2 regions of the Streptomyces xiamenensis genome follow, and region 1 is predicted to be linked to the other one. Evidence: riboswitches for the same ligand, from Rfam matches in the RefSeq annotation. Region 1 holds a riboswitch; the other holds the start of a gene.
What was found. Region 1 has a riboswitch for glycine ahead of gcvT (glycine cleavage system aminomethyltransferase GcvT). Riboswitches for the same ligand answer to the same signal wherever they lie in the genome.

Region 1 (4,920 bases):
GTCGACGGCGGCGGCGACCTCCGGGTCCAGCTCGTGCAGGGACTGGTTCAGTACGGACGACATGACAGCGGCTCCCCTCAGCCCTGGGTGAAGGCGGCGTAGCCGTCGGCGTCCAGCAGGTCGCCGGGCAGCTCGCCGTCGATGCGGACCTTGAACAGCCAGCCACCCTCGAAGGGGGCGGAGTTCACCAGCGCCGGATCGTCGCTCACCGCGCCGTTGATCTCGGTGACCTCACCGGTGACCGGGGAGTAGAGGTCGCTGACCGACTTGGTGGACTCCAGTTCGCCGCAGCTCTCACCGGCGGTGACCGTGTCGCCGACCTCCGGGAGCTGGACGAAGACGACATCGCCCAGCGCGTCGGCGGCGTAGGCGGTGATGCCGACCGTGGCGACACCGTCCTGGACGGCCGACAGCCACTCGTGTTCCTTGCTGTAGCGCAGCTCGACAGGGTTGCTCATGGGATCGATTCTCCTCGATGGTGACAATGCGGGAGGAAAGCGGGGGATGAGGGGGCGCGGCGTACGGGTGGGGGCGCGGTGCCGGGGCGGCGCCCCGGCACGTTACTTCTCGCGCCGGTAGAAGGGCAGCGCCACGACCGCGAACGGCTCCCGGGCGCCGCGGATGTCCACCGCGACCCCGTCGGTGCCGGGCGCGGCGTGCGCGGCGTCCACGTATGCCATGGCGATCGGCGAACCCAGGGTGGGGGAGGGGGCGCCGGAGGTGACCTCGCCGATCACCGTGCCCGCCCCGTCCACCACCTGGTAGCCGGCCCGCGGCACCCGGCGGCCCGCGCCGACCAGGCCGACCAGGCGGCGCGGCGGGTCGCTCTGCGCCCGCTCGGCCGCCGCCTCCAGCGGCGCCCGGCCCACGAAATCGCCGTCCTTGTCGAACTTCACCACCCGGCCGAGCCCCGCGTCGAAGGGGGTGGTCGCGGCGGTCAGCTCGTGCCCGTACAGCGGCATCCCCGCCTCCAGGCGCAGCGTGTCGCGGCAGGACAGGCCGCAGGGCACCAGACCGTACGGGGCGCCCGCCTCCGTCAGGGCCCGCCACAGCGGCTCGGCGTCCCGCGGCGCGACGAACAGCTCGAAGCCGTCCTCGCCGGTGTACCCGGTGCGGGCGATCAGCGCGGGCCGGCCCGCGACGGTGCCCGGCAGGCCCGCGTAGTACTTCAGGCCGGCCAGGTCGGCGTCGGTGAGCGAGCCCAGGATCGCGGGCGAGGCCGGGCCCTGCACGGCGATCAGCGCGTACGCGTCCCGGTCGTCCCGCACCTGGGCCTCGAAGCCCTCGCCGCGGGTGGTCAGCGCGTCCAGCACGGTCTGCGCGTTGGCGGCGTTGGCGACCACCATGTAGTGCTCGTCCGCCAGCCGGTAGACGATCAGGTCGTCCAGGATGCCGCCCTCGGCGTCGCAGATCATCGTGTACCGGGCTCGGCCCACCGCCAGCGCCGACAGCTTGCCGACGAGCGCGTGGTCCAGCAGCCGCCCGGCGTGCGGCCCGGTGACCGCGATCTCGCCCATGTGGGAGAGGTCGAACAGGCCGGCGGCGGTGCGCACCGCCTGGTGCTCGGCGCGCTCACTGCCGTACCGCAGCGGCATCTGCCACCCGGCGAAGTCGGTCATGGTGGCGCCCAGCTCGCGGTGGAGGGCGTCGAGCGCGGTGATACGGGACGTCATGAGGTGGCTCCAGAGGGTACGGGCGGCGGGCGGTGCGCGGTCGCGCGGATACGGCTCGCCCTCCCCATCTGTCATCGGCACCTGAGAGGTTCGCCTTGCGGCTTGCACCGTGGGTGGGGCCCGTTCGGGGGCCCGCTTTTCAGATTCGCCTTCCGCGCGCGGTATCGGGGCCTGAGAGATTCAAGGGAGGACTTGCTCCTTCGGCGCCCCGGTGCTGGACCGGGAACTCTCCCGCGCGTGGTCGAACGGCCATTGTTCGATTGTCCTGCGGTTGTTGTGCGGCTCATCATCGCATGACGGCCTGCACTGAGCCATTAGGGTGCCCTACAGATCCGGATCAGATGGTGGTGGGACGAGATGAACGAGCGTTGGCAGGGCTCCGCGCCCGGGCAGGACGGCGGCGTCGACACGGGGGCGGCCGGCGGGGGCGGCTGGCCGGGCAATGAGCTGGAGCACGCGCTGGCCGCCTCGGTCGGCGTGCCGGACGCCGCGCCGCGGCTGCTCCAGGTGCTGGGCCGCAGCCCGGTGTGGGTGCCGCTGCCGGAGGGCGGCGGCCCGGACAGCCGCAGCCTGGACCTGCCGACGATCGAGCTGGACGGCGGGGTGTACGTCCCGGTCTTCAGCTCCGCGGAACAGTTCCGGCTCGTGGTCGGCACCCACATGTCCTTCACCGTCGCCCCCGTCAAGGAGTTCGCCCGCGGACTGCCGCCGCAGGCCGGCCTCGCCGTCAACCCGGGCGGCACCGTCGGCGTCCCGGTCCCGCCGGAAGGCGTGGCCCAGCTGTGCCGGGACACCCCGGGCGAGCGCGTGCCCGGGGCGCCCTCCGGCGCCCGGATGCGCCTGTTCGAGCCGGACTGGCAGCAGGAGCCCGTCGACTTCCTGGCGGCGGCGGCCGGCGAGCTGTCCGCGCTGCCGTACGTGCGCACCGCGCGGCGTGGCCTGGCCAGCGCGGAGGGCGGCGCCCCGGCGCTGTTCATCGGCCTGGAGCTGGACGCACTGGCCGAGGAGTACCGGATCGGCAGCCACGACGCGCTGGGCCGCGCCCTGGCGCGCGGCGCGGTGCCCTGGCCGGTCCAGCTGGTGCTGCTGGACGCGGTGACCGACCCCGTCGTGGACTGGCTGCGCCACAGCGTGCAGCCGTTCTACCGGCGGGACGCATGACCGAAGCCCAGGGGGCGATCGAGGAACTGCTTCCCCGGGTGACGGCCGACCGCCCGGACATCTACGAGACGCTGCTGGGCGCGCTCGCGCACGGCGAGGTGTGGATGCTGCTGTGGCACGGCCGGCCCGGCGACCCGGACGCCCAGTACGGCAGCGTCGAGGTCGCCGGCCACGGCTACGCGCCGGCCGTCACCTCGCCCGCCGAGCTGGCCGCCAGCGGCTGGCCCCGGGACCACGAGGTGATCGGCGGCCGGGACATCGCCGCCGCCCTGTACCCCGACCACTGGGGGCTGTGGCTCAACCCGCACACCCCCGGCGGCGGCCTCGGCGTCCCCTGGGCCGATCTGCGCCGGATCGCCGGCGGCCTGGACCGGCTGCCGGCCGGCCCGCTGGTGATCACCGAGCCGACCGCGCCCGCGGAGCCCTTCTACCGGCGGCTCGCCGACGAGGCACGCCGTACCCCCGTGCTGCGCAGCCTGCGGCGCGGCTGGGTGCGGCCCGCCGTGGGCAGCGCCTACCTGGTGATCGGCCTGGAGGTGGACGATCCGGGGGAGGCGGCGGAGTCGGTGCGCCGGATGATGGCACGGGCCGTCGAGGCCGTCCCGGACGGGCTCGCGGTGGCCACGGTGGCCATGGCGGACGCGTACGATCCGGTCGCCCTGTGGCTGCGCGCCAGGGCCCGCCCCTTCTACTCGGCGCCCACCGCCTCCTGAGCGGCGGGCACCGGCGCGGTCGGGGCCGGCGCGGTCGGGGCCGGCGCGCCGGAGTGCGCCGCCAGCGGCCGCTGCCAGTAGCTCACATCGCGCCAGGACCCCATCTTGTAGCCGTTCTCCCGGAACGTCCCCACCTGCCGGAACCCCAGCGACCGGTGCAGCCCCTCGCTGGCCGGGTTGGGCAGGGCGACCCCGGCGATCACCGAGTGGAACCCCTGCTCGCTGAGGAGCGCGAACAGCCGCTCGTACAGCGCCCGGCCCAGGCCCCGCCCGTGCTGCCCGGGCGCCAGGTAGACGGCGCACTCCACGGTCCACGCGTAGGCGGCGCGCGCCTTCCAGGGGAACGCGTAGCTGATTCCGGCGACCTCGCCGTCCACCTCGGCCACCAGCCAGGGGTGGGTACGGTGCCCCCGCTCCCACTGCTCCAGCCACTCGTGCGGCTGCTGCGGCTCGGTGCGGAAGTTGGCGGCGGTGGTCTCGATGTAGTGGTTGACCACGGCGCACACCGCGGGCAGATCCTCGGCGGTCGCGAAGCGGATTCCGGCGGCAGTCATGACGTTCATGCTGCCATCGCGGTTTGCGCTGCCGGGTGCGGGTAGCAGGGGTACCGTGAGAGGAAAGCCGCACATTCGGATGAAAGTGGACGATTCATGTATGCCGTGAAGAGCACACTGCCCGAGCCCGCGCTCAAGGTCGTCGCAGACGCCCTGCAGGGCGCGCTGGCGGACATCATCGATCTGTCCCTGGTGGCCAAACAGGTCCACTGGAACGTGATCGGACCTCGCTTCCGCACCGTGCACCTCCAGCTGGACGACGTCGTGGAGACCGCCCGCGCCCACTCCGACATCGTGGCCGAACGCGCTTCCGCCCTGGGCATCAGCCCCGACGGCCGCGCCGCCACCGTCGCGGGCAGCAGCGGGATCGCCACCGTCCCCGAGGGCTGGCTGCCGGACACCGAGGCGGTCGACATCCTGACCCAGGCGCTGGGCTCCTGCATCGTCCGCATGCGCGATCGCATGGTCGCGGTGGGCGAGGTCGACCGGGTCACCGAGGACAACCTGATCGCCCTGGTGAAGGAGCTGGAGAAGCACCACTGGATGTTCCAGGCCGAGAACGGCAGCTGACGCCGGACGCCCAGCACCGCGCCGGCCCGCACCGTCCCGGACGCGCCGTCCCACCGACGGGTATCCGTGCGGGCATCCGGGCGACCAGCAGCCATGTCCCCTTGTCCCGGCCGGAAGGAATCCGGAAGCGCGAGGCCCCCGACCCGTCACGGGTCGGGGGCCTCCCCTGTGCGGGCCGCCCGCACGCGTCCGCCCCCTCACCGGGGCCCCACGCGGGCTCCGGTGGGCGACGCGACCGGTACCGGCTAC
Region 2 (4,920 bases), 4.3 Mb from region 1:
GGGCCCGGGTGCGCCACGAGGTGGACCGGCTGGCCGAGCGGTGCGTACGGCGGCTGCGCGAGCACGGCCGCTCCGGGCGCACCGTGGTGCTGAAGGTACGCAGCCACGACTTCTCCACCCTGACCCGCTCGGACACGCTGCGCGGGCCCACCGACGATCCGGCGGTGGTGCGGGAGCTGGCCGCGCGGCTGCTGGAGGGGGTGGACACCACCAACGGTGTCCGGCTGCTGGGGGTGGGCGTCACCGGACTGGCGGATTTCACCCAGGAGGATCTGTTCGCGCAGGCGGGCGCGAGGGCCGAGGGCGAGGAGGACGGCGGTGACAGCGCGCCCGAGCGGGCGGACCCCGCCGGGGCCGCCCCGGAGGCCGGGCCGGCCCCCGACCGCCGGTGGCTTCCCGGCCTGGACGTGGAGCACACCGGGCACGGCCCCGGCTGGGTGCAGGGCAGCGGCGTCGGGCGGGTCACCGTGCGGTTCGAGACGCCGGGCTCCGCGCCGGGCCGGGTGCGGACTTTCGCGGTGGACGATCCGGAGCTCAGCCGCTCCGGCCCGCTGCCGCTGACCGGCGGCCCTCAGCGCTCCTCGTCCGGCGGCGAGGCCAGCCGGCCGAAGTCCTGATCGGGCGGCGTGGCGTCATCCTCGGGCGCCGCCATCGGCACGTCGAGACCGTAGTGGTGGTACAGCTGCAGCTCCTGCTCGGGGGAGAGGTGCCGCCCCACCCCGAAGTCCGGCGCGTCCTTGATCAGCGCCCGGTCGAAGGGCACCCGCAGGGACTCCTCGACCAGCTCGCTGGGCTCCAGGGGCACGAACGCGTCCCGGCTGAAGAGTCCGGTGCGCACAGCCGCCCATTCGGGTGCACCGGTCGCGTCATCCAGATAGACCTCGTCCACCGTGCCGATCTTTGCTCCGTTCCGGTCGAACGCCTTGCGTCCGATCAGGCTGCGGGGATCGATATCGGTCTGCACGGTTCCTCCCACGGTTCATCACTGCCGGGCCGCACGCCCCTTCGCCTTCACGTAACGGCACATACCCGGAGTCGGCCAGTCGAGTCCACCGGCACCGGGAGCGGGGCTCCCTCTCCATGTTCGCAGCCCGAAGGCCGCTGGTAGGCTCGAAAACGGTTGACGACCTCGTGCGGGAGAGTCCACCGGTCCTGTGGCCGGCGGCGCCGAAGGAGCAAATCCTCCCCGGAATCTCTCAGGCCCCCGTACCGCACGGGCGAAACCACTCTGGAAAGCAGGGTGACGGCCGGACATCCGTCCCGGCCCCGCCCTCACCGACGGTGAAAGCCGTGCCAACGCCCGACGGGGCGGCGGCGCGGTGAAGCTCTCAGGTCGACATGACAGAGGGGGAGGCCGCAGCAGGCACCGCCCGGTGGTTGCGGGTCCCAGCGACCAGGAGGCCCCCAGATGTCCGAACGCCCACTCCCGCTCAGCGCACTGGAGCACGGCTCGCCGTTCGCGGCCCGCCACATCGGCCCCGACGCCACCGACCGGGCGAAGATGCTCGCCCAGGTCGGCTTCGGCTCCCTCGACGAGCTGACCTCGGCCGCCGTGCCCGCCTCCATCGCCGGCTCCGGACCGCTGCGGCTGCCGCAGGCCCGTTCGGAGGCCGCCGTGCTGGCCGAACTGCGCGCGCTGGCCGACCGCAACCAGGTCCTGACCTCCATGATCGGCCTGGGCTACTACGGCACGTTCACCCCGCCGGTCATCCTGCGCAACGTCATGGAGAACCCCGCCTGGTACACGGCGTACACGCCCTACCAGCCGGAGATCTCCCAGGGCCGCCTGGAGGCCCTGCTGAACTTCCAGACCGTGGTCTCCGAGCTCACCGGGCTGCCCACCGCCGGCGCCTCGCTGCTGGACGAGGGCACCGCCGCCGCCGAGGCCATGGCGCTGTCGCGGCGGGTGGGCAAGGTCAAGCAGGGCGTCTTCCTGGTCGACGCCGACACCCTGCCGCAGACCGTCGCCGTGCTGCGCACCCGCGCCGAGCCCACCGGGGTCGAGGTGGTGGTCGCCGACCTGACCGAGGGCATCCCGCGGGAGGCCGCCGAGCGCGGGATCTTCGGCGTCCTGCTCCAGTACCCGGGGACCGGCGGCGCGGTGCGCGACCCGCGCCCGGTCATCGAGCGCGCCCACGAGCTGGGGGCGGTCGTCACCGTCGCCGCGGATCTGCTCGCCCTCACCCTGCTCGCCTCGCCGGGCGAGCTGGGCGCGGACATCGCGGTGGGCACCAGCCAGCGGTTCGGCGTGCCGATGGGCTTCGGCGGCCCGCACGCCGGCTACATGGCGGTCCGCGAGGCGTACGCCCGCAGCCTGCCGGGACGCCTGGTGGGCGTCTCCCGGGACGCGGACGGCAAGCGCGCCTACCGGCTGGCGCTGCAGACCCGCGAGCAGCACATCCGCCGGGAGAAGGCCACCAGCAACATCTGTACGGCGCAGGTGCTCCTGGCCGTGATGGCCGGCATGTACGCCGTGTACCACGGCCCCCAGGGGCTGGCGGACATCGCGCGCCGCACCCACCGCTACGCCGCGCTGCTGGCCGCCGGGCTGCGCGCGGGCGGCGTCGAGGTGGTGCACGGGGCGTTCTTCGACACCGTCACCGCCCGGGTTCCGGGCCGCGCGGAGCAGATCGTGGCCGCCGCCCGCGAGGCGGGCGTCAATCTGCGCCAGGACGGGTCCGACCTGGTCGGCATCGCCTGCGACGAGACCACCACCCGCGCGGAACTGGCCGCCGTGTGGGCCGCCTTCGGCGTGGACGGCGCGCACACCGACATCGACGCGCTGGACGCCGCGACGCCGGACGCGCTGCCCGGCGCGCTGCTGCGCACCGACGAGTACCTCAGCCACCCGGTGTTCCACCAGCACCGTTCCGAGACCGCGATGCTGCGCTATCTGCGGCGTCTGGCCGACCGGGACTACGCGCTGGACCGCGGCATGATCCCGCTGGGCTCGTGCACCATGAAGCTCAACGCCACCGTCGAGATGGAGCCGGTCACCTGGCCGCAGTTCGCCGCGCTGCACCCGTTCGCGCCGATCGAGCAGGCCGAGGGCTACCGCACCCTGATCCGCGAACTGGAGGACGGGCTCGCCGAGATCACCGGTTACGACAAGGTCTCGCTGCAGTCCAACGCCGGGTCGCAGGGCGAGCTGGCCGGGCTGCTCGCGGTGCGCGCCTACCACCGCGCGAACGGTGACCCGCAGCGCACCGTGTGCCTGATCCCCTCCTCGGCGCACGGCACCAACGCCGCCAGCGCCGTGATGGCCGGGATGAAGGTGGTCGTGGTGGCCACCGGCGAGAACGGTGATGTGAACGTCGAGGACCTGCGCGCCAAGATCGAGCGGTACCGGGACGAGCTGGCGGTCCTGATGGTCACCTACCCCTCCACGCACGGGGTGTTCGAGGAGGGCATCCAGGAGATCTGCGCGGCGGTGCACGACGCGGGCGGCCAGGTGTACGTGGACGGTGCCAACCTCAACGCGCTGGTGGGGCTGGCCCGTCCGGGACGGTTCGGGGCGGACGTCTCGCACCTGAACCTGCACAAGACCTTCTGCATCCCGCACGGCGGCGGTGGCCCCGGGGTCGGCCCGGTGGCGGTGCGCGAGCACCTCGCCCCGTACCTGCCCGGTCATCCGCTCCAGCCCACCGCGGGACCCGTGGACGGTCCGGTGGGCCCGGTCTCCGCGGCGCCGTGGGGCTCGGCCGGCATCCTGCCGATCTCCTGGGCCTATCTGCGGCTCATGGGCCCAGAAGGGCTGCGCGAGGCGACCCAGACGGCGGTCCTGGGCGCCAACTACATCGCCAAGCGCCTGGAACCGCACTACCCGGTGCTCTACACCGGGCCCGGCGGTCTGGTGGCGCACGAGTGCATCATCGACGTCCGGCCGCTCACCAAGGCCACCGGTGTCAGCATCGACGATGTGGCCAAGCGGCTGATCGACTACGGGTTCCACGCGCCGACGATGTCCTTCCCCGTTGCCGGGACGCTCATGATCGAGCCGACCGAGAGCGAAAATCTGGCCGAACTCGACCGATTCTGCGATGCGATGATCGCGATTCGGGCGGAGATTGACCGAGTTGGTGCGGGGGAGTGGCCCAAGGACGACAACCCGCTGGCCGGCGCGCCGCACACCGCGGTGCAGCTCACCGAGGAGTGGACGCACCCGTACAGCCGTCAGGACGCCGTTTTCCCGGGCGACACGGGCCGCGAGGACAAGTACTGGCCGCCGGTGCGCCGCATCGACGGCGCGTTCGGCGACCGCAACCTGGTGTGCTCGTGCCCGCCGGTGGACTCCTACGAGGACTGAGGGCTGACAGCCCAGGGCTGAGAGCCCAGGACCGAGGCCGACGCCGTCCGGGCCGGCTCCCCACAGCGGGGAACCGGCCCGGACACGTACCACCTGCGTGTGGTGCGCCGCCGGTCAGCCGGTCGGCGCCGTGATCGTCAGGCGGCCGGCGAGCACCGGCAGCAGGGTGTCCGCGCGCACCGGGAGATCCCCGGCGATACCCGGCGGCGCCGGAGCGAGCGGCACCAGGATGTCCTGCGGCAGCGGCGAGCCGGCGCCCGGCTCCGCCGTGGGATCCGAGTGCAGCCACAGGGTGAGCATGTACAGCTCCGGAATCGACAGCAACCGGGGCTGATAGGTACCGGGAAGCTGCTCGGCGCGCCGTACGGCCCGCTCCGTGGAGGCGATATAGGGGCCTTCCCCGAAATGCGAGAAAGCCCAGCCGTCCGGGGTCAGCATGGTTTCCGCGGCTCCGACGGCGCGGCCACCACTCTCCAGCAGAAAACGCCATCCGGTCAGCCGGGAGAGGGCCGCTCCGGTGGGATCGGGGACCGGTGTCAACCGGTGCACGGACAGGGGAAGCACGGGGCGCAGAGCCCCTCGATTCAGATAGATCGGGTGCGGGGAACGCACCG

Region 2: it holds a riboswitch for glycine, as region 1 does, so the genes downstream of both, gcvP (aminomethyl-transferring glycine dehydrogenase) here and gcvT (glycine cleavage system aminomethyltransferase GcvT) in region 1, are expected to answer to the same signal.

The regions. Positions count from the first base shown of each region.
Region 1 is NZ_CP009922.3:4,586,725-4,591,644, forward strand. It holds gene SXIM_RS21260 (serine hydroxymethyltransferase) at 1-63, opposite strand, end outside; gene gcvH (glycine cleavage system protein GcvH) at 78-458, opposite strand; gene gcvT (glycine cleavage system aminomethyltransferase GcvT) at 561-1,673, opposite strand; glycine riboswitch at 1,732-1,821, opposite strand; glycine riboswitch at 1,823-1,917, opposite strand; gene SXIM_RS21275 (enhanced serine sensitivity protein SseB) at 2,031-2,834, shown strand; gene SXIM_RS21280 (enhanced serine sensitivity protein SseB C-terminal domain-containing protein) at 2,831-3,547, shown strand; gene SXIM_RS21285 (GNAT family N-acetyltransferase) at 3,523-4,101, opposite strand; gene SXIM_RS21290 (Dps family protein) at 4,198-4,671, shown strand.
Region 2 is NZ_CP009922.3:336,607-341,526, reverse strand. It holds gene SXIM_RS01440 (DNA polymerase IV) at 1-617, shown strand, start outside; gene SXIM_RS01435 (PRC-barrel domain-containing protein) at 572-976, opposite strand; glycine riboswitch at 1,125-1,222, shown strand; gene gcvP (aminomethyl-transferring glycine dehydrogenase) at 1,409-4,306, shown strand; gene SXIM_RS01425 (hypothetical protein) at 4,421-4,920, opposite strand, start outside.